3 regions of the Pseudarthrobacter sp. PvP004 genome follow, and region 1 is predicted to be linked to each of the others. Evidence: riboswitches for the same ligand, from Rfam matches in the RefSeq annotation. Region 1 holds a riboswitch; each other region holds the start of a gene.

Evidence for each region. Region 1 has a riboswitch for glycine ahead of cycA (D-serine/D-alanine/glycine transporter). Riboswitches for the same ligand answer to the same signal wherever they lie in the genome.
Region 2: it holds a riboswitch for glycine, as region 1 does, so the genes downstream of both, gcvP (aminomethyl-transferring glycine dehydrogenase) here and cycA (D-serine/D-alanine/glycine transporter) in region 1, are expected to answer to the same signal.
Region 3: it holds a riboswitch for glycine, as region 1 does, so the genes downstream of both, gcvP (aminomethyl-transferring glycine dehydrogenase) here and cycA (D-serine/D-alanine/glycine transporter) in region 1, are expected to answer to the same signal.

What each region holds. Positions count from the first base shown of each region.
Region 1 is NZ_JAGINL010000001.1:3,130,439-3,137,130, reverse strand. It holds gene J3A64_RS14055 (prolyl oligopeptidase family protein) at 1-2,046, opposite strand, end outside; gene J3A64_RS14050 (FAD/NAD(P)-binding domain-containing protein) at 2,107-4,044, shown strand; glycine riboswitch at 4,119-4,217, shown strand; gene cycA (D-serine/D-alanine/glycine transporter) at 4,369-5,835, shown strand; gene J3A64_RS14040 (ExeM/NucH family extracellular endonuclease) at 5,957-6,692, opposite strand, start outside.
Region 2 is NZ_JAGINL010000001.1:2,972,232-2,978,923, reverse strand. It holds gene J3A64_RS13330 (amidohydrolase) at 1-133, opposite strand, end outside; gene J3A64_RS13325 (cyclodeaminase/cyclohydrolase family protein) at 224-883, shown strand; gene J3A64_RS13320 (hypothetical protein) at 977-2,272, shown strand; gene J3A64_RS13315 (MFS transporter) at 2,336-3,886, opposite strand; gene J3A64_RS13310 (TetR/AcrR family transcriptional regulator) at 3,959-4,498, shown strand; glycine riboswitch at 4,592-4,689, shown strand; gene gcvP (aminomethyl-transferring glycine dehydrogenase) at 4,869-6,692, shown strand, end outside.
Region 3 is NZ_JAGINL010000001.1:4,226,995-4,233,686, reverse strand. It holds gene gcvP (aminomethyl-transferring glycine dehydrogenase) at 1-2,345, opposite strand, end outside; glycine riboswitch at 2,493-2,591, opposite strand; gene J3A64_RS19270 (PucR family transcriptional regulator ligand-binding domain-containing protein) at 2,667-4,181, opposite strand; gene speB (agmatinase) at 4,369-5,385, shown strand; gene J3A64_RS19260 (cytosine permease) at 5,382-6,692, shown strand, end outside.

The DNA.
Region 1 (6,692 bases):
GGTCTCCGGGTATTCCACGCCGTCGTGAAGCAAATGGTACGGCGAGAAGGTGCGGATGAAATCCCATTGCGCGGGGACATCCGGGTCACCATATTCGGCGATCCACGAGTATCCGGCGGAGAGCTTGGTGTAGCGGCGCATGTCCAGGAGCGGCACTCCGCAGGACACAGCGCCGAACAGTTCCGGATATTGGGTCAGCATGTTGCCTACCAGGAGGCCGCCGTTGGAACCACCTACGCAACCGAGTCGACGGCGGCTGGTGACGCCTCGCGAGATGAGGTCCTTCGCCACGGCCGCGAAGTCCTCGTACGCGCGGTGCCGGTTTTCCTGGAGGGCTGCACGGTGCCAGGAGGGACCGTATTCGCCGCCGCCGCGGATGTTGGCAACAACGTAGACGCCGCCGCGTGAGTGCGCGGCAGCACCGTCGTCGGAGGATGCGCCCAAGGTGCGGCGCTCCAGCCAGGCCCGACCCATGGTTCCGCTGTATGCCGGAGTCCGCGAAACCTCGAACCCGCCATATCCGGAGAGCTGAGTGGGGTTTTGCCCGTCCAGCACCAGGTCCTTGGAAGCGACCTGGAAGTAGGGGACCTTGGTCCCGTCGTCAGACACCGCGAAGTGCTGCTGGACTTCGTAGTCGGCTTCGTTGAAGAACGACGGCGACCGCTTGACTTCGGCGTGCTGGCTCGCCACGCCACTGGCCTCCGAACCACTACCCGCCGAAGCACCACCCGACGACGACGCACCGAGCGTCCCCCGGGTCAATGTGGTGGGTGTCGTGAAGCCGGTGGCCACCAGCCAAAAGTCGTTGCCTTCAGGGCCAGCGTCTTCGTCATCCACGGCGTAGGCGTTGACGTCGTGCAGGGGCGGGCACGCGTCCAGGACGGTGGACGTCCAGCCGCCTTCGGAGTCGGGACGGGATGGGTCCAGCACCCGGATCTCGGAGGACACATCGCGCAGGAGGTTCAGCAGGAGGTAGTCCTTGGTCCAGCTCCACGACTGCAGCGACGTGTGGGCATCCGGCGTGAACAGGACCAGCAGTGAACGGGTCCCTGCCAGATAGGACTCGAAGTCCGCGGCCAGCAAGGACCCGGCAGGGTAGAGAACACCGGCAACATCCCAGTCCTTCTGCGGACGGAACAGCAGCCAATCCCGGTGGGCGCTGATGTTCACATCCGTGGGAACGTCGATGACCACCCAGGAGTCGTCGCGCAGCAGCGATGTACTGCGGTTGTAGAAGTCGATGTAGTCCACGGCGAAAGTCCGCTCGTAGCCAGGCGTGGAGTCGTGGGCCACCATGGCCAGCATGTGGTCCTCGGGGATTTCGAAGAGGCGCTCGGCGTCGGCAAGGGACTGGCCACGGCGGAGCTTCACGCCGGTCCGCGCATAGGACGAGGTAGTTGCTGGCAGGCCTTCGGCTGTGCTGGATACGAGCAAAGTGTCGGCGTCCAGCCAGCTGACGTTGCCCTTGGCGGTGGGCAGATCAAAGCCACCCTCCACGAAGGTGCGGGATTCGACGTCGAACTCGCGGTGGCGGTCAGCGTCGCCGCCGTCGGGAGATAGCGAAACCATGGCCAGGCGGTACTCGGAGCCGTCGGCTGGACGGAGGAAGCCAACGCCGTGGAAGACCCACTCGACGCCTTCAGCGGCGGCGAGGGCGTCGATGTCCAGCAGAACGTCCCACTCGGGTTCTTCGGTGAGGTAGCTTTCCCAGGTGGTGCGGCGCCAGAGGCCCTTGGGGTGTTCCTGGTCTTTCCAGAAGTTGTAGTAGAAATCGCCTCGTTTGGAGACCATTGCGATGCGATCGGTGGAGTCGAGGACCTCCAGGATGCCGGCCTCAACGGCCTCATATTCGGCGTCCTCCAAGAGTTCCTCGGTGCGGGCGTTCTGCTCGCGGACCCACGCCAGCTGCTCTTCGCCGTGGATGTCCTCGAGCCAGACGTTTTCGTCCGTGGGTTCGGGCGCGACGTCCGCTGCGTGGCGGGGGCCGGAGGCCGGCGCAGCGTCATTCTCGGGGAGTGGCGTCGGATCAGCTTCTGTGGTGGTCATCGCCCCATCCAAGCAACACTGTTCAACGGTAAGCAAGTCACGCAGAAGTTAGGCTTGAGCGTGGCTAAATCCCAAACCAACCGTGTTGCCCTGATTGGGGCCGGCCCTCGGGGCACCAGTGTCCTTGAGCGGTTGCTCGCGAATTGGGCTGCGGACAGCCCGCACGGCACCACGTTGCACATCGACGTTGTGGATCCTTATCCGGCCGGTTCGGGTCATGTGTGGCAGCCGGAGCAGTCACGACTGTTCCTCATGAACACCCAGTCGTTCTATCCCACGCTTATTCCGGAGGACCCCCAGCTCGCACCGCCGCTCGCGGGTGGTTCGTTCGATCAATGGCGTGAGGCCCGTCGTCGTGATGGCATGGGACTGAACGACGCCGAAAAGGCGGAGCTTTCCACCCTCGAATCGCACAACTTTCCCAGCCGCGCGATCTACGGGCGCTACCTTCGCCAGACTCTGGACGGATTGCTGGAACGGCTCCCCGACGGCGTCAAGGTCACCTTCCATGAGACGCTCGCCGTTGCTGCGCGCCCCGTAGCGGACGGGTTCGACGTCGAACTCGCCAGCGGTGCGACGCTCACCGCCGGTTCCGTGGTCCTCGCCCTGGGCCACATCGAGTCCCGGCTGAACCCTGAGCAGCGGTCCTTCAAGAGTGCCGCGGACGAACAGGGCCTGCTGTACTTCCCGCCTGCTCCGCCGGCTGACGTTGATTGGCAGGCTGTTCCGGACAATGAGCCCGTGCTGGTCCGCGGCATGGGCTTGAACTTCTTCGATGTCATGGGCCAGTTGACGGAGGCCCGCGGCGGCAAGTTCGTTGAGGCTGGTTCGCCCGGCGCGGGCATCCTCGAGTACCGGGCATCGGGCAGGGAGCCCCGGATCATTGCTGCGTCCCGCAGGGGCACCCCGTATCGTGCCAAGGCGGGGCTGGCGGGCTACTACCCCAGCAGCATCACCATGCGCTACCTGACGGAAGATGCCGTGGACCGGTTCCGTGCAGCGGGTATCCAGCCGGGCTTCGATCATGACCTTTGGCCTCTGCTTCACCGTGATGCACTCTGGGCCTACTATTCAACGCTTGCACGGTCCCAGCCCGCCGCGATCAAGGACCCCGCACAGTTCCTGGCTGACCTGGAGGACGCGCTCCAACCACATGCGCACACTACGGCGAACTGGGAAATAAAGGTGGGAGACGTGGTGGAAAAGCACGTTGTTACCTCCCGCCGGCTGAACCTGAGAGGGCTCGCGGCGCCGCTCGCAGGCCGTACCTTTGCTTCCCGGAGCGAGTTGGATGCCGCAATCACGGCCTACCTTGATGATGATGCCCGACGATCTGCGCTTGGCGAGGCGGACCCCGTCAAGATGGCCATCGGCGCCCTCCACACCGGCCGGGCCATCCTCAAATCCGTCGTGGCGGATGGCGGAATCACCGATGAGTCCTGGCTGGCGGGTTTGCGCGGCTGGTTCGAGTCGTTCGTGGAAGGCCTCGCCAGCGGAGCGCCAGCCCTGCGATCGGAGCAGTTGGCCGCTTTGGCGCGTGCCGGCGTCGTAAGTTTCGTGGGACCGGATCCGAAGTTCAGTGTGGACCGGGGTGCCAAGCTGTTCCGGGCGGTTTCGCCGTGGGTTCACGACGGTCCGGTTGAAGCGCGGACGCTTATCGAGGCGATGTCGCCGGCAAACAGGGTGGGCATCAACCTCTCGCCGCTGCTGGAACAGCTCATGTCCGACGGGCTGGTCCGCACCAAGATCATGATGAGTGTTGAGGGCACGCCCATGCAGACCACCGGCCTGGACGTGGAACCCCATCCTTACAGGCCTCTGGCTGCCAACGGATCCATCACCAGGAACTTGTATGTCCTTGGCCTGCAATTGTCCGCTTCGCAGTGGGGGACAGCCATCGCTGCCGAGGCCAGGCCGCGCACCGGACCCGCCTACGCGAGCGGCCAGCGGACGCTCCGCGATGCTGATGAGATTGCGCGTAGCATTCTGGGCCGCTAGGGACGTGGGGTTGCACCTCTACCCGACCTTGGCTACTGTGTGAGCTGCATCACCCACTTGGGTGTGCGCGCTTTTGATCTGCGGCGGGAGAGTCCTGCCGGTACATCCCGTCAGGCGCCGTAGGAGCAAACCCTCCCCAGGAATCTCTCAGGCCCATGTACCGCCGCGGCGAGGCAACTCTGGAAAGCAGTCCGGTCACCGGGCTCACCGAAGGTGCAAGCCTTCCTGCCCTGCAGGAAGGCGGAAACTCTCAGGTCCACGTACAGAGCGGGGAGGAACCCGAATCAATGTGGCACCCCGTGCCGCCTGAACGATGGAGTTCCTTTGACGATTCAGCGCCCGCCTTCCACCGGCACAGATTCACCCCACCTCGAGCGACAACTCAGCAACCGCCACATCCAGCTCATCGCCATCGGCGGAGCCATTGGCACCGGCCTCTTCATGGGATCCGGCAAGACCATTTCCGCTGCCGGCCCATCCGTCATCTTCGTGTACATGATCATCGGCTTCATGCTGTTCTTCGTTATGCGCGCCATGGGCGAACTGCTGCTCAGCAACCTCAATTACAAATCCTTCAGCGACTTCGCCGCCGACCTCCTGGGACCGTGGGCCGGCTTCTTCACCGGCTGGACGTACTGGTTCTGCTGGGTGATCACCGGGATCGCGGACGTGATCGCAATCGCGGGGTATTCCCAGGAACTTTGGCCCTCCCTGCCCCTCTGGGTGCCGGGCCTGATCACCATCGGCATCCTCCTGCTCCTGAACCTCGCCACCGTGAAAGCCTTCGGTGAGACGGAGTTCTGGTTCGCCCTCATCAAGATTGTGGCCATTGCGGCGCTCATCATCGTTGGCCTATTCATGATTTTCAGCGGCTTCCAGTCCGACGCCGGACCGGCCAGCTTCACCAACCTGTGGAGCCACGGCGGCTTCTTCCCGAATGAATTCATGGGCTTCGTGGCCGGCTTCCAGATCGCCGTCTTCGCGTTCGTGGGCATCGAACTCGTGGGCACAACAGCTGCCGAGGCCAAGGACCCCGAGAAGAACCTCCCCAAAGCCATCAACTCCATCCCCATCCGCGTGCTGCTCTTTTATGTGGGCGCGCTGATCATCCTCATGTCCGTCACCCCGTGGACCCAGTTTGCTGCCGGACATAGCCCCTTCATCGCCATGTTCTCGCTCGCTGGTCTCGGCGCAGCGGCCACCATCGTCAACCTGGTGGTGCTGACCTCGGCCATGTCGTCGGCAAACTCTGGCATCTACTCCACGTCCCGCATGGTGTTCGGACTCGCGCAGGAAGGCGACGCACCCAAGGTTTTCGGCGCGCTGTCCGGACGCAAAGTGCCCCGCAACGCCCTGTTCCTGTCCTGCATCCTGCTGCTGTCCGGCGTCGTCCTCATGTATGCCGGCTCGGACATCGGCAAGGCGTTCGACATGGTCACTACGGTGTCCGCTGTGTGTTTCGTCTTCGTCTGGTCCATCATCCTGGCGAGCTACCTTGCCTTCCGGAAGCGCCGCCCGCACTTGCACGAGTCCTCGGCGTTCAAGATGCCCGGTGGAGTGGTGATGGTGTGGGTGGTGTTCGCGTTCTTCGCCTTCGTCCTCTGGGCTCTGACCACGCAACCGGACACGCTCGCGGCCCTGTTGGCCACGCCCGTGTGGTTCATCATTCTGGGTGTCGCCTGGTTGATTCTCCGGCGCCGTCCCGCGCACTTGGCCCGTTACGAGGAGTTCAAGGCTGAGCTCCAGCGGGATGCAGAAAGGGACCGGGAACCGGAACCCGTGAACAAGTAACCGCGCAGGCCCAAAAGGCCGCAAACCAAAGGCAGGACCCCTCACGAAGAAGATCGTGAGGGGTCCTGCCTTGTACCGGCCTCGCGGGTACTGGCCTCTCGGCCCTGTGGCTCAGGGGCGGCTAGCCCCTCAGGCACCTCTGGTACTCCAACCAGGCAAAGCCGTACCGGATCCATCCCACGATGTCGTACCACTTGGACGGCTTGACGGGTGCGGTGCACTGCGGCGGGTTGGTGCCGCTTTCCGCCACGTTCACCAGCGTTTTCACCACGGTTCCGCTCTCGACGGCGGTCAGCACCAACGTGCCGGTGCCTGCAGCTGCCGCGGCGGGAACCTTGAGGTCCACCGTGGCGGTGCCCGCGGTCACCGGGACCGAACCGAGTGCCGATTCCGAGCCCTTGCCATCGACGAACACTGCATTCAGCGTTGCGTTGGCCGGGCTGCCGATGGAGGTGAGGTTCAGCTTGGAGATGGCCAGCGTAATGGACTCTCCGGCCTTGACCTCAGCCGCCGTGGAGTTGGCCACGGCAACGGAACGGCGTGCGAAGTCGGGCGAAACAGGGTTGTGCTCGCGCAGGTACTTGATCCACGCATCGCGGTCCACCAAGCCCGTGTCTTTGGTGTTGGTCCCTTCCTTGAAGACCCGGAAGTTGTCACCGCCGGTAGCCAGGAAGCTGAACGTCCCGATCCTGTACTGCTTGGCAGGATCGAGCACAGCACCGTTCACCCAGATGCCGGTGATGCGGTCACCTGCGGCGCGGGCGGCGTCGTAGGTGTAGTTGACGTTCTTGGACACGCCCAGCTGCTGGTAGGGGCGGCTGGGAATGGTGCCGTCGGCGTTGGTCTGCCACTGCTGC
Region 2 (6,692 bases), 160 kb from region 1:
CGATGTTGCGATGAACGGTGAAGCCAAGTTCTTCGAGGTAACCCGCGGCGATCCCGGCAGTTCGGGTCTCTTGGAAGGACAACTCAGGATGGGAGTGCAGGTCCTTGTAAAGCTCTTCGAGGTCAATGGTCATGAGTCTGCCCTTTTCATTCGACGCCTAGGTCTGGCCAGTGTATCCAGCCCGAAGCTGCAAAGGCGGGGAAGCCCCGGCACACTGGATGGCATGAACGATTCTGAATCAGTCACGACGCAGATATCCACAGTTGATGAGTGGACCAAAGCCTTGGCGGAGTCCACCGGATCGCCGGGCGGGGGTGCAGGGACCGGGGTCATGCTCTCCATCGCGGCCTCGTTGACGTCCATGGTGGCCGGATATACCGAGGCGGAGGAGGCCCAGCGCGAACAGCTGAACGGCATCCACTCCCGGGCGCACGAACTCCGACGAATTGCCCTTCAACTAGCCGACGACGACGCGTCCGCCTCCAACGCCTTCGGCGCTGCCTTCCGTCTCGACCCCGGTCCGGAACGCGACGAAGCAATACATCAAGCGTCCGTCCATGCTGCCAAGGCATCAGCGGTTCTGGGGGAGCGGGCCATCGACGCCATTGAAGATCTCGGCTGGCTCGCTTCCAACGGCAATCCTGCGCTTATTGCAGATGTCGTGGTCGGGTTCGGAGCCCTCCGCGCAGCCATAGCCGGAGCACGAACCAACGTGAGCTTCGACCTCGCATCCCTGACCTCCGCGGGCACCGCACTGGAGGAAATTAGGAAACAACATCCAGAACTATGGAATACAGTCACCCGACTCAGCGACGCCCTCGACAGAATTGATGGACTGACGGCCGGCGTAGACAAAAAAGCAGCGCCGACCGAAGCTGTCTAGCTTCAGTCGATGTGCGTCTTTGCATCACGATCCGTCTTTCCCCGCTACTTAACTACCGACTAAGAACACGAAGTGAGGAAAGGACAGGTTGACGTGATCTTCAGGAAAAGGGCAGCACCTTTGACGCCGATTCCGGAGCCGCCGTCGGGTCTCTCCACGTTCAGGGTGCAGGTTGGTGCGATCACGGTGGAAGGTCTGGCCCGGGAGGACTGCGGTTCTGCCGTGGAGGTCATTCTAGGAGCGGTTTCCATGGCTGATCCAAAGGATCTGGTCGATGGTCTCCGATATTCACACGGCTCCTGGTACTTCAATCTGCACCAGACCGCCCGAAAGAGTTTCCGTGTCAGCGCTGTGGACCTTTCCGGCCCGGGTCTTGAGTTTTCTACCTGGGATCTGAGCTACGCCGCTACGTTGTTGGCAGTTCAGTCGACGTGGAGCAAGTCCGTGAGTGAGACGGCCTGGTCGCCTGTGAAGTTGGGGCAGACGTTACGTGTGTCCCCGTCGGCATTGGACATGCCGCGAGTCACCCTAAGGCGGGAGGAACCCACAGAGCCAAATGATTCGGGCTGGGTAGTGGGACCAGGGGCAGCTGCAGATCAGGAAGTGTTGCCCGTGCACGACGTTATCAGGCGCAGGGGAAATTTGGCTCGAGCCTTGACGTTGCCGGTAGGTGCCCGAGTAGAGACAGCAGGGAAGAAGCTTGTCAGTATTTACGCCGCCTCTGACCGATTCTGCTGGGGAGTTCGCGATGGGTTGATCGGCATGGAAATCCCTACCCCGAAATCGTTGGCCCGTCGGTGGGCAGTAGTGTCGGCCGTTAAGACGGCCCTTGGGTACGGTGACTCCTGCAACGGCTCCCAGAACCATATGTATCATGACGACGGCGGAGGCAACTGGGTGGCCATGGACGTCCTCGATGACCAAAGGGCATTGCTCTACGGCCACGACCACGAGGCCAGCGAAAACGTGCTCAGCGGCACCGGCGGGGACTCGGACGTTGAAATGAACTTGCTGGCCAAAACCCCGGACTGGTGGAACGCTGGCCTTCCGCGAGAGGGCGTTCCGATCGGTTTCGTCTTTGGGTTTGAAGGAGGATCCTGGGCCCGCGCCGAATACGACCACGCGGACGGCTTCCTTTCAGTCGGCTTCCCGATGAAATCCGACGAGGCCCTTGCCGAGGAGATTGTTGACTGGATCAGTGACGCCAGCCGAAGGTCAGGCACGCGTCACATTCCCGCACCCGCGGACCTGATGGCAGCCATCAGTGAAGGGGCCAACATCACTGTGGAAGTACTCGGGGCCATTTGTGGTCCGGGTATCGGGGACCTCGAAGCCGGGGTGGCCGCAGCCCGGAACTTCTTGGAGCCGAAGAACAGCAGTGCGGACTGACAGCCGGCGTAGACAAAAAACAGCGCCGACCGAAGCTGTCAAGCTTCAGTCGGCGCTGTGCCTTTACTGCGCCTTCGGCACACGCCGGAGCACGACGGCGGCGAGCACTGCCGCACCAGCCATCAGTACCAGCCCAATCGCCGCAGTGATGTGAACACCGGACTCGAAAGCTGTCCGGGCGGCATGTGTCAATGCCTCTGACAACGGGGCCGGAAGTGCGGCCGCCGCATCAACAGCGCCGGCCAGCGTTTCCGTGGAATTCCCGGCAGCCTGCTCCGAGATGCCGTCCGGAATGATCAGGTTGTGCTGGTAGGACGCCGTGAGGATGGAGCCGAGTACAGCGGTTCCCAGGAGCGATCCCAGCTCGTAGCCGGTCTCGGAGATGGCCGAGGCCGCTCCGGACTTGTCTGCCGGCACTGAAGCCAGGATGAGGTCATTGGAGATGGTCTCCGCGGCACCCACACCAACAGCCAGGACGGTCAGGGCCGACAACAGGAACACGGGCCCGCTGCCGTGATCGCCCACTACGACGATCAGATAACCCACGGCGCTCAGCGTCAGCCCGGCAGCCACAACAGACCCTGGCCGCACGCGCTTGACCAGCGGTACCACCAGCAGGCCGGCGATGACCGTAGCCAGGAGGGCGGGGATCATCGCGATGCCTGCCTCCATGGGGGACTGACCTTCAACCAGCTGCAGGTGCTGGGCGAAGAAGTAGATGAATCCGGTCATGGAGAAGAGGGACAGCACATTGGCCACGATGGCTGTGCTGAACACCTTGTTCTTGAACAAGGCGACATCGAGCATGGGGCTCTCGATCCGCTGCTGGCGGCGAACGAACAGGATGCCCATCACCACGCCGAAGCCCATGAAGGCTGCTGCGGAGGCTCCGAAGCCATGCACCGCGAATTCCTTGATGCCGTAAACAAATGGAGCCATGGTGACAACGGACAGGACGATGCTCGGCACGTCCACGCGTCCCGGGTTGGAGTCCCTGGACTCCGGAATCAGGACCCGGCCGAAAGCCAGGAGCGGGAGGAGCAGGAAAGCTGCCACAAGGAAGACGGCACCCCACCAGAAGTGTTCAACCAGCCAACCGCCGAAGATCGGACCGAGGGCGGCACCGCCGGAGAAGCCGGCAGCCCAGACAGCGATCGCGAGCCGGCGACGGTTCGGGTCGGTAAAGATGTTCCGGATCAGCGAGAGCGTGGAGGGCATCAGCATGGCGCCGAAGACGCCAAGGCCGGCGCGTCCGGCAATCAGCCATTCCGCGGTCGGTGCGAATGCCGTAGCAGCCGACACCGCAGCGAAGCCTGTGCTGCCGATCAGCAGCAACCGGCGTCGTCCGATCCTGTCGCCCAGGTTACCCATGGAAACCAGCAGCGCAGCCAGTACCAGGGGATAGGCGTCCACAATCCAGAGAAGTTGGACGCCGCCAACCTCCAGGGATCGGGCAATCTCGGGCAGGGCAAAGGTGAGCGCGGTGTTGTCGACGGCCACCAGCAGCACCGGGAACATCAGGAGCGCCAGAGCCGTCCAATCGCGCCACGGTGCTGCCTGGCCCTTAACGGGACGAGCGGAACGGGGTGCTTGGGTTGAGGACGGCGAGTACATGTCACTTACTGTACCGTCCAGACGGTACAGTTTCAAATGGAACCCCCCAAGCCTTTAGGGAATGATGTACCTATGCCACGAAAACCAGTTGCCCGGGATGCCGTCCTGGATGCCTACGAAGCCCTCCTTATTGAGGTAGGGGAGCGGGCTGCCACTCTCGATGCGGTTGCCAAGCGCGCAGGGGTGTCCAAAGGTGGGCTGCTGTACCACTTTCCCAATAAGGAAGCGCTGACCACGGCCCTTTTGGAGCGCCTGGACCTGCTCGCCGATGAAGATACCGAATTGATGAAGGCAGCACCGGATGGTTCGGCTGCCTACTTCATCAGGTCCTCGCTCTGGGCAGATACGCCCATGGATCGGGCCTTCGTCGCCGCTACCAGGCTGGCTGAGGTGGCTCACGAGGAAACCCGCCGCAGGTTTGCTGCTATCCAGCAACGGTGGCTGGACGTGCTGGCGGAGGATGTTGGACCCGAGGTTGCCAAAGCTGTGAGTTACATGGGCGACGGCCTCTATTTCAATGCGATTTTTGAAGGCGGGCAGGAGGGCGGAAACGCCGGGCGGGAGGCCGACGTCGAAATCCTGCTGGGAGTCCTCGAACGGCTACGGAAGTAGCGATTCATCCATTTGCTGCAGCGCCCCGGACGTAGGACAATTAACCCTTGTGGCGTGCCCAACGCGGTGCCCACACACAACTGAACATGCCTTTGATCTGCGGCGGGAGAGTCCTGCAAGCAAGTGATGCAGGCGCCGTAGGAGCAAACCCTCCCCAGGAATCTCTCAGGCCCACGCACCGCCGCGGCGAGGCAACTCTGGAAAGCAGCAGGCACGGAACCCACCTCAGGGTGAAAGTGCTGTGCTCACCGACGGTGCAAGCGATGGTTGTTCACGCAACGCGCGGAAACTCTCAGGTCCAATACAGAGCGGGGAGGAACCCAGCCGCTGTGGCGTACCCAAACGCTGCCCCAAGTAATGGAGTTCCTTCGTGACGGTTAGTTCTGCCTCCACCACCTTCGTCGATCGGCATATCGGCGCCCGCCGCCAGGCCGACATTGAGACCATGCTCAAGTCCGTCGGCTACGACACCGTCGATTCGCTGGTCGACACCGCCGTCCCGAACGACATCCGCCAAGATGTTGCCCTCACCCTTCAGGGCGCACTGAGCGAAGTTGAAGTTCTGGCTGAGCTGCGCAAGCTCGCTTCCAAGAACAAGACCGCCGTTCAGATGATCGGCCAGGGCTACTACGACACCGTGACGCCCCCGGTGATCCGCCGCAACATCCTCGAGTCCCCGGCCTGGTACACCGCCTACACCCCCTACCAGCCGGAAATCTCGCAAGGCCGCCTCGAAGCGCTGCTCAATTTCCAGACCATGGTCCAGGACTTGGTGGGCCTGCCGATCGCCAACGCCTCCCTACTTGACGAAGCAACTGCGGTTGCCGAGGCCGTCCTCATGATGCGCCGCGCCAACAAGAACAAGGCCGTTCAGGACGGCAAGACCGTCCTCGACGCAGACTGCCTCCCGCAGACGATCGCCATCGTCAAGGGCCGCGCCGAAGCGCTCGGCTTCGAGGTTGAGGTCGCTGACCTTTCCCTTGGCCTCCCGGAAGGTGCCATCAACGGCGTCGTCCTCCAGCAGCCCGGCGTGTCCGGCCGCGTGTTCGACCACTCCGCCGTGATCGCTGACGCCAAGGAACGCGGCGCGCTGGTGACCGTCGCTGCCGACCTCCTCTCACTGACCCTCATCACCCCTCCAGGTGAGCAGGGCGCCGACATCGCCGTTGGTTCCGCACAGCGCCTGGGCGTTCCGCTCTTCTTCGGCGGCCCGCACGCCGCGTACATGGCCGTCCAAAAGGGCCTGGAGCGTTCCATGCCCGGCCGTCTGGTGGGCGTTTCCAAGGACGACGCCGGTGTCCCCGCCTACCGCTTGGCGCTGCAGACCCGCGAGCAGCACATCCGCCGCGAGAAGGCCACGTCCAACATCTGTACCGCGCAAGCGCTGCTCGCCATCGTGGCCTCAATGTATGCCGTCTACCACGGCCCCGAGGGCTTGAAGGCGATCGCCGAAACCGCTCACGGTCACGCCCGTACCCTTGCAGCGTCCCTGAATGCTGCCGGCGTCGAGGTCCTTCACGGTTCCTTCTTCGACACCATCACCGTCCGCGTCCCCGGTAAGGCTGCCGAGATCATCGCCGCAGCGGAGGCCAAGGGCATCAACCTGCGCGGCATCGACGCTGACACTCTGGGTATTTCCGTCGATGAGACCACTACATCTGAAATTGTCGGCGGTCTCCTTGATGTCTTCGGCGCTTCGGTCACTGAAGCCGCTGAAGGCTTTGCGCTTGAAGGTTCCGTTGAGCGTACGAGCGACTTCATGCAGCACCCCGTGTTCAACACGCACCGCTCCGAAACCCAGCTCCTGCGCTACATCCGCAAGCTCTCGGACCGCGACCTCGCGCTGGATCGCACCATGATCCCGCTGGGATCGTGCACCATGAAGCTGAACGCCACAGCCGAGATGGAAGCCATCTCCTGGCCGGAGTTCGCCTCCATCCACCCGTTCGCTCCGGATTCCCAGACTGAGGGCTGGCGTGAACTCATCACCGACCTCGAAGCACAGCTGACCGAGATCACCGGCTACGACCAAGTCTCCATCCAGCCGAACGCTGGTTCCCAGGGTGAGCTCGCAGGACTGCTGGCCATCCGCGGCTACCACCTGTCCCGTGGCGACGAGCAGCGCAACGTCTGCCTCATCCCCGCCTCAGCCCACGGCACCAACGCAGCGTCGGCAGTCCTGGCCGGCATGAAG
Region 3 (6,692 bases), 1.1 Mb from region 1:
GCAACGTAGTTGGCGGCGAGCAGCGCGGACTTCGTGGCGTCGGTGAGGCCTTGGCCACCCATGAGCTTCACGTACGCCCAGGAAATCGGCAGCACACCGGCGGAACCGTAACGTGAGGCCGAGATGGCTACGCCATGCCCTTCCTCGTGCGCTGCTTTGTTCGCGTCGCCCGGCATGAACGGAGCCAGGTGTGCCTTCGCAGCAACAGGGCCAACGCCCGGTCCGCCGCCGCCGTGCGGGATGCAGAAGGTTTTGTGCAGGTTCAGGTGCGATACGTCGCCGCCGAACTTGCCCGGCTGGGCCAGGCCAACCAGCGCGTTCAGGTTCGCACCGTCAACGTACACCTGGCCGCCGGCTGCATGGATCGCGTCACAGACTTCGCGGACGTCGGCGTCGTACACGCCGTGCGTGGACGGGTAAGTGATCATGATGCAGGACAGGACGTCTTTGTTGGCTTCGATTTTGGCGGTCAGGTCTGCGTGATCGATGGTGCCGTCGGCAGCCGTGGCCACCACCACAACCTTCATCCCGGCCAAGACCGCGGACGCGGCGTTGGTGCCGTGGGCCGACGCGGGGATCAAGCAGACAGTGCGCTGCTGGTCACCACGGGACAGGTGGTATCCACGGATGGCCAGCAGGCCGGCCAGCTCTCCCTGGGAACCGGCGTTCGGCTGAATGGAGACCTGGTCGTAGCCCGTGATCTCGGTAAGGTCGGCTTCCAGGTCTTCGATCAGTTCCCGCCAACCCGCTGTCTGGTGGTCCGGAGCGAACGGGTGGATGGAGGCGAACTCAGGCCAGGAAATGGCTTCCATTTCAGCGGTTGCGTTGAGCTTCATCGTGCACGAACCCAGCGGAATCATGGTGCGGTCCAGTGCGAGGTCCCGGTCGGACAGCCTGCGGATATAGCGCAACAGCTGCGTCTCGGAACGGTGCGTGTTGAACACCGGGTGCTGCAGGAAGTCGCTGCTTCGGACCACGTCTGCGGGCAGTTCGAACCCTGCTGCGTCCCCTACCGGACCGGCTCCAAAGGCGACGGCCACCGCGGAGAGGACCTCCGGCGTCGTGGTTTCATCAATGCTCACCCCAACGGTGTCGGCGTCGATGAATCGCAGGTTGATGCCGCGTGCCTCGGCGGCGCCGATGACTTTGTCAGCCTTGCCGGGGACGCGCACTGTGAGGGTGTCGAAGAAGGACTCGGACGTAAGTTCCCGGCCAGCTTTCTTCAGCGCTGTGGCAAGGGTGCGGGCATGGCCGTGAACGGTTTCGGCGATCGCCTTCAGGCCTTCCGGACCGTGGTAGACGGCGTACATCGAGGCGACAATGGCCAGCAAGGCCTGCGCTGTACAGATGTTGGACGTCGCCTTTTCGCGGCGGATGTGCTGCTCGCGGGTCTGGAGGGCCAGACGGTACGCGGGGACGCCTGCGTTGTCCTTGGAAACGCCCACGATACGGCCGGGAAGTGTGCGCTCCATGCCTTCGCGGACCGCCATGTAGGCCGCGTGCGGGCCGCCGAAGAACAGCGGGACACCGAAGCGCTGCGCAGTTCCGACGGCGATGTCCGCACCTTGCTCGCCCGGGGGCGTGATGAGGGTGAGCGCCAAAAGGTCAGCCGCGACGGTGACCAGCGCACCGCGTTCCTTGGCGTCGGCGATCACGACGGAGTGATCGAAGACTCGGCCCGAAACGCCCGGCTGCTGGAGCACGATGCCATTGATGTCGCCGTCGGGAAGGCCGGCCGAAAGGTCAGCGATCTCCACCTCGAAGCCCAACGCCTCAGCGCGACCCTTCACGATCGCGATGGTCTGCGGGAGGAGGTCGGAGTCCAGGACAGTCTTACCGTCCTTGGCAGTCTGGTTCTTGTTGGCCCTGCGCATGAGCAACACGGCCTCGGCCACGGCGGTGGCTTCGTCCAGCAGGGAAGCGTTCGCAACGGGCAGGCCGGTGAGGTCCTGCACCATGGTCTGGAAATTGAGCAGCGCTTCGAGGCGGCCCTGGGAAATTTCCGGCTGGTACGGGGTGTAAGCCGTGTACCAAGCGGGAGCTTCCAGGATGTTGCGGCGGATGACCGGCGGCGTCACGGTGTCGTAGTAGCCCTGGCCGATCATCTGGACGGCGGTCTTGTTCTTGGACGCGAGCTTGCGCAGCTCGGCGAGGACCTGCACCTCGGTGAGGGCGTCCTGCAACTTCAGGGCAGTGTCCTGGCGGATCGAATCGGGGACCGCGACGTCTACCAGGCCGTCGACAGAGTCGTAGCCAATGGCCTTGAGCATGGTGTCAACATCGGCTTGGCGACGGGCGCCGATGTGCCGGTCCGCGAAGGCGGTGGGGGTTGATTGAACAGTCAAGAGGAACTCCATGATTCAGGCGCCCAGTGAGCGCTCGATGATGTGGGTTCCTCCCCGCTCTGTATTGGACCTGAGAGATTCCGCAGGAATGGTTGCCTGCTTGCACCGTCGGTGAGCCCGGTTACCCGGACTGCTTTCCAGAGTTGCCTAACCGCGGCGGTACATGGGCCTGAGAGATTCCTGGGGAGGATTTGCTCCTACGGCGCCTGACTGGATGTACCGGCAGGGCTCTCCCGCCGCAGATCAAAAGCGTTGCGTCACCGTGAGTGACACGCTTCACACCATAGCTGGTTGTTTTGAAAAAGCGCAAGCAAGGTGAAGTTACTGATGCATCGCCTCATGGATTTGCAGCGCGAACCAGAGCTGGGCAACTGTGGACGTTTCACCCATATCCAGCCCCGTCAGCTCGCCGATTTTCCGTATCCGGTAGATGATGGTTTGCCGGTGCGCGAACAACGCCGTTGCGGTCTTTTGCCAGGACCGTTGCGAGTCCAGATACGTCCTGAGCGTGACGAGGAGATCGCCCTCCTGGCTCTGCTCGTAGTCGAAAATCGGGCCTAAAAGCCGCCGAACCAGCGCCGTTCCCTCCTCGAAACCCGTCAGCCCCAGCCATGACGGCCCCTCCGCATAGCGGGCCAGCGCCAGCTTGTTGGCACGGGCGGAGCCAAGCGCCCAGAGGGATTCCTGCAGTGCGCGTTGGATGTTGGCAACGGCCGCCGGCGCACTGATCCCGATCGCAGCATCCGCCCCGGCACAGTGCGCCAGGACGTGGTCAGGGACGTCGGCCGGGACCACCACATGGAGCCTGTTGTTTCGCTTCAACGACGCCGACGCAACCCCGTGCCTCCACAGTTCGATGTGCACGTTGGCCAGCCTGTCGCCGTCGTCCGCTTGTCTGTCTCCGCCGCCGGCGGACATCGAGGCGAGCAGGAAATCCTGGGGCGAAACCTCGAAAGCTGCCAGCCGGCTCTCCATTTCGGCCGCGCCCAAGCGTCCGTCCATTGCCTGCAGGAGGAACTCGCCGGCCAGCCGGTGGCGGCCTTCCAGCGACAAAACGATGCGCGAAAGCTGTAGTCCCAACACGGTTGCGGCGTGAAGGAGTACGACGGCGTCCGGGTGCGGTTCGCTGTTGGGCAGCACCACCAGGAGCGCATTGGCATGCGTGGGAATGTCCATGGTGAGCACGTGCCGGCCCCGGATGCGGTGCCATTGGAAGTTCTTTCCGGCGAGGGACACCTGCCCGGACAGCGGAGCCCATTCCTCGGCAAGGAACTCTGGCAGCGTTTGCCCGTCCGGATGCCAGGGATGGAGGCAGCGTCGGTCCACCACGAACAGGTTTGCGTCGAGCTCAGTTGCCAGCCGCTGGACCAGGCTCTGCCAATGGTCCTCGGAAGCTCCGGCGGTGCGGAGCAGATCGTAGACGCGGGCCGTCTGCCGCAGCCGGCGCGATTCTTCGAGCAGTGAGGACTCGGCAACCGACCGGGCGATTGCGATGAACGGCAGCGGATACGGGATGTTGACCAGTGGCAACGGCAGCCGCTCGCACGCCGCCAGGAATTCCGCGGTGAGGGGCGGCGCGTGCATCTTCTCACCGATCGCCAAGGCGCTGGCACCGCTGTCCACCAAGGCCTCTGCGAGCGCCACCTGACCTTGCGCGTCTGGGGGGATGGACAGGCCGTTGGTCATCATGAGCTCGCCGCCTGTAACCCATTCCCACAATCTGGGCAGATCCGAGGTGTGGGCCCAGGTGATGCGGTTGTCCCGGCCCGCCGATCCTGCCAGGAGTGTGAGCCCGAGTTGAGGCTCGGCCACGAGTTCAGCCACGGTGATTGCCATGCGGGGTCCTGTTTTCCTTGCGTTCGCTGAGGGGTTGGCGCCATTTCAGGCACCTCTTAGACATTCGTCTAAACGCCTCGACCATTTGTAGTCAATGTAGCGCTTTTCGGAGTGATCGGCGTCACCAAGAATGGAATTACTTACTTCCCGCTCAACGGCGAGCACCCCTCACCCCAAGGATTCTTCAATGGCAACGCATCAGCCCATCGGCCCTGTCGACGCAACCAAAGTTCCCCGGTATGCAGGACTCGGTACCTTCGCCCGTCTCCCCCAAATCGACCGCGTCCCGGACTACGACATCGCGATCGTAGGAGTACCGTTCGACGGCGGAACCTCCTTCCGGCCGGGCGCCCGTTTCGGCCCTGCCGCAGTCCGCGAGGCCTCCCGGCTCCTCCGCCCGGGCTATCACCCGGAGCTCGACGTTGAACCGGTATACGAAGCCCAAGTGGTGGACGCCGGCGATATTGCCTGCACCCCCTACGACATCACTAGGGCAGTCCGCGAGATCGAGGAGCAGGCGTTGCCCCTGATCAGCGGAGGCAACGGGCTCAGCGAGGACAAGCGACTCATCTCGATCGGCGGCGACCACACCATCGCCCTGCCCATGCTGCGAGCGCTGAACAAGGTTCATGGTCCGGTGGCACTGCTGCATTTCGACGCCCACCTGGACACGTGGGACACCTACTTCGACCAGCCCATCACGCATGGAACCATCTTCCGTCGGGCGTTCGAGGAAGGCCTCCTTGTGGAGGACAAGTCCATGCACGTGGGTATCCGCGGCCCGGTCTATGACCGCAACGACTTCCTCCGCGACCACGAATTCGGCTTCCAGATCATCCGTTGCTCGGACCTGGACGTTATTGGGGTCCCGGCGGCCATTCAGCGGGTGAAGGACCGGCTGGGCGATACCCCGGTGTACGTTTCCATCGATATCGACGTCCTGGATCCGGCGTTCGCACCCGGCACCGGCACCCCGGAGATGGGCGGGCTCCACTCCCGCGAACTCCTTGCCCTGCTCCGCGGACTGAACGGCATCAACATCGTGGGTGCCGACGTCGTTGAGGTCGCCCCGGCGTATGACCACGCTGATATCACCACGGTCGCCGCGGCCACCCTGGTCTTCGACCTTCTCGGCCTCATGGTGAACCGCAGCAAGGCCACCGCTGGCCGCGAACTGGCTTCGGCATCCCGGACCGCGTCATGAGCACCGCGCCCACCGCTGAGGTTCCCCGGCTGGAAGACAAGACCATCCAGCCCATCCCGGCCAACGAGCGCCACGGCAAGGCCCGGGACCTCTTCACCATCTGGTTCGGCTCCAACATCATGATCATGACCATCGTGACCGGCGGACTCGCCACTACGGTGTTCGGCCTGGGCTTTGTTCCGGCGATCGTGGGCATCATCATCGGCAACGTTGTGGGCGGCATCTTCATGGCGCTGCACTCTGCCCAAGGACCGCAATTGGGTGTGGCACAAATGATCCAGACCCGTGGCCAGTTCGGGTCGTTCGGGGCACTGTTGATCGTGGTCATCGTGGTGATCATGTACGTCGGATTCTTCGCGGCGAACCTGGTGTTTGGCGGCGAAGCAATGGCGGCCGTCAGTCCCGGCATCAGCGTTGACGCGGGCATCGTCATCATCGGTGTGGTCAGCGTTATCGCCACGATTTTCGGCTACCGGCTCATCCATGCCTACGCACGCGTTTTGAGTGTCGCGGCCGGTCTGGCCTTGTTGCTGGCCTTTGGGTGGATCCTCCTGGTCCATGGCCTTCCGGCCAGCTTCCTGGAGCAGGGCAACTTCAACTGGGTCGGCTTCATGGGGACCATCTCCGTCTCGGCGCTGTGGCAGTTGGCTTATGCGCCGTACGTCTCGGACTACTCCCGCTATATGCCGCAAGGGACGGGCTCGGCCCCGGCCTTCTGGGCCTCCTACTCAGGCTGTGTGCTGGGAACCCTGTTCCCCATGATCCTCGGCGCCTTGGTGGGTACGCTCGCAGTGTCCATGAGTGCCGGCGATGTCGAAATTGTTGGCAGCCTGGGCGCGATGCTCCAACCGTGGACGCTGATCATCGTCGGCATCTTCTGCCTGGGCGTTGCGGCTTCCAACGCCATGAACCTCTACTGCGGCGTCCTGTGCACCCTCACCATCGGCCAGACGTTCAAACCCCATTGGCTGCCGCGCGCCAAGACCCGCAGCATCGCCGCGATCATTCTCTTCGTCGTCGCCGTCAGCATCGCCCTGTTTGCCCGCGACAATTTCATCCTCTTCTACACCAACTTCCTGTCGTTCCTGATGTACGTCCTGGTTCCCTGGACAGCCATCAACCTGGTGGATTACTACCTTCTGCGGCACGGCGACTACCGCGTTGAAGACTTCTTCAAGCGCGACGGCGGCGTGTACGGGCGGTTCAATTGGGTCGCCATCGGCTCCTACATAGCAGGCGCCCTGATCCAGGTCCCTTTCTCGGCAACAGCTGTGTACACCGGCCCGCTGGCCGCCGCGATGGGCGGC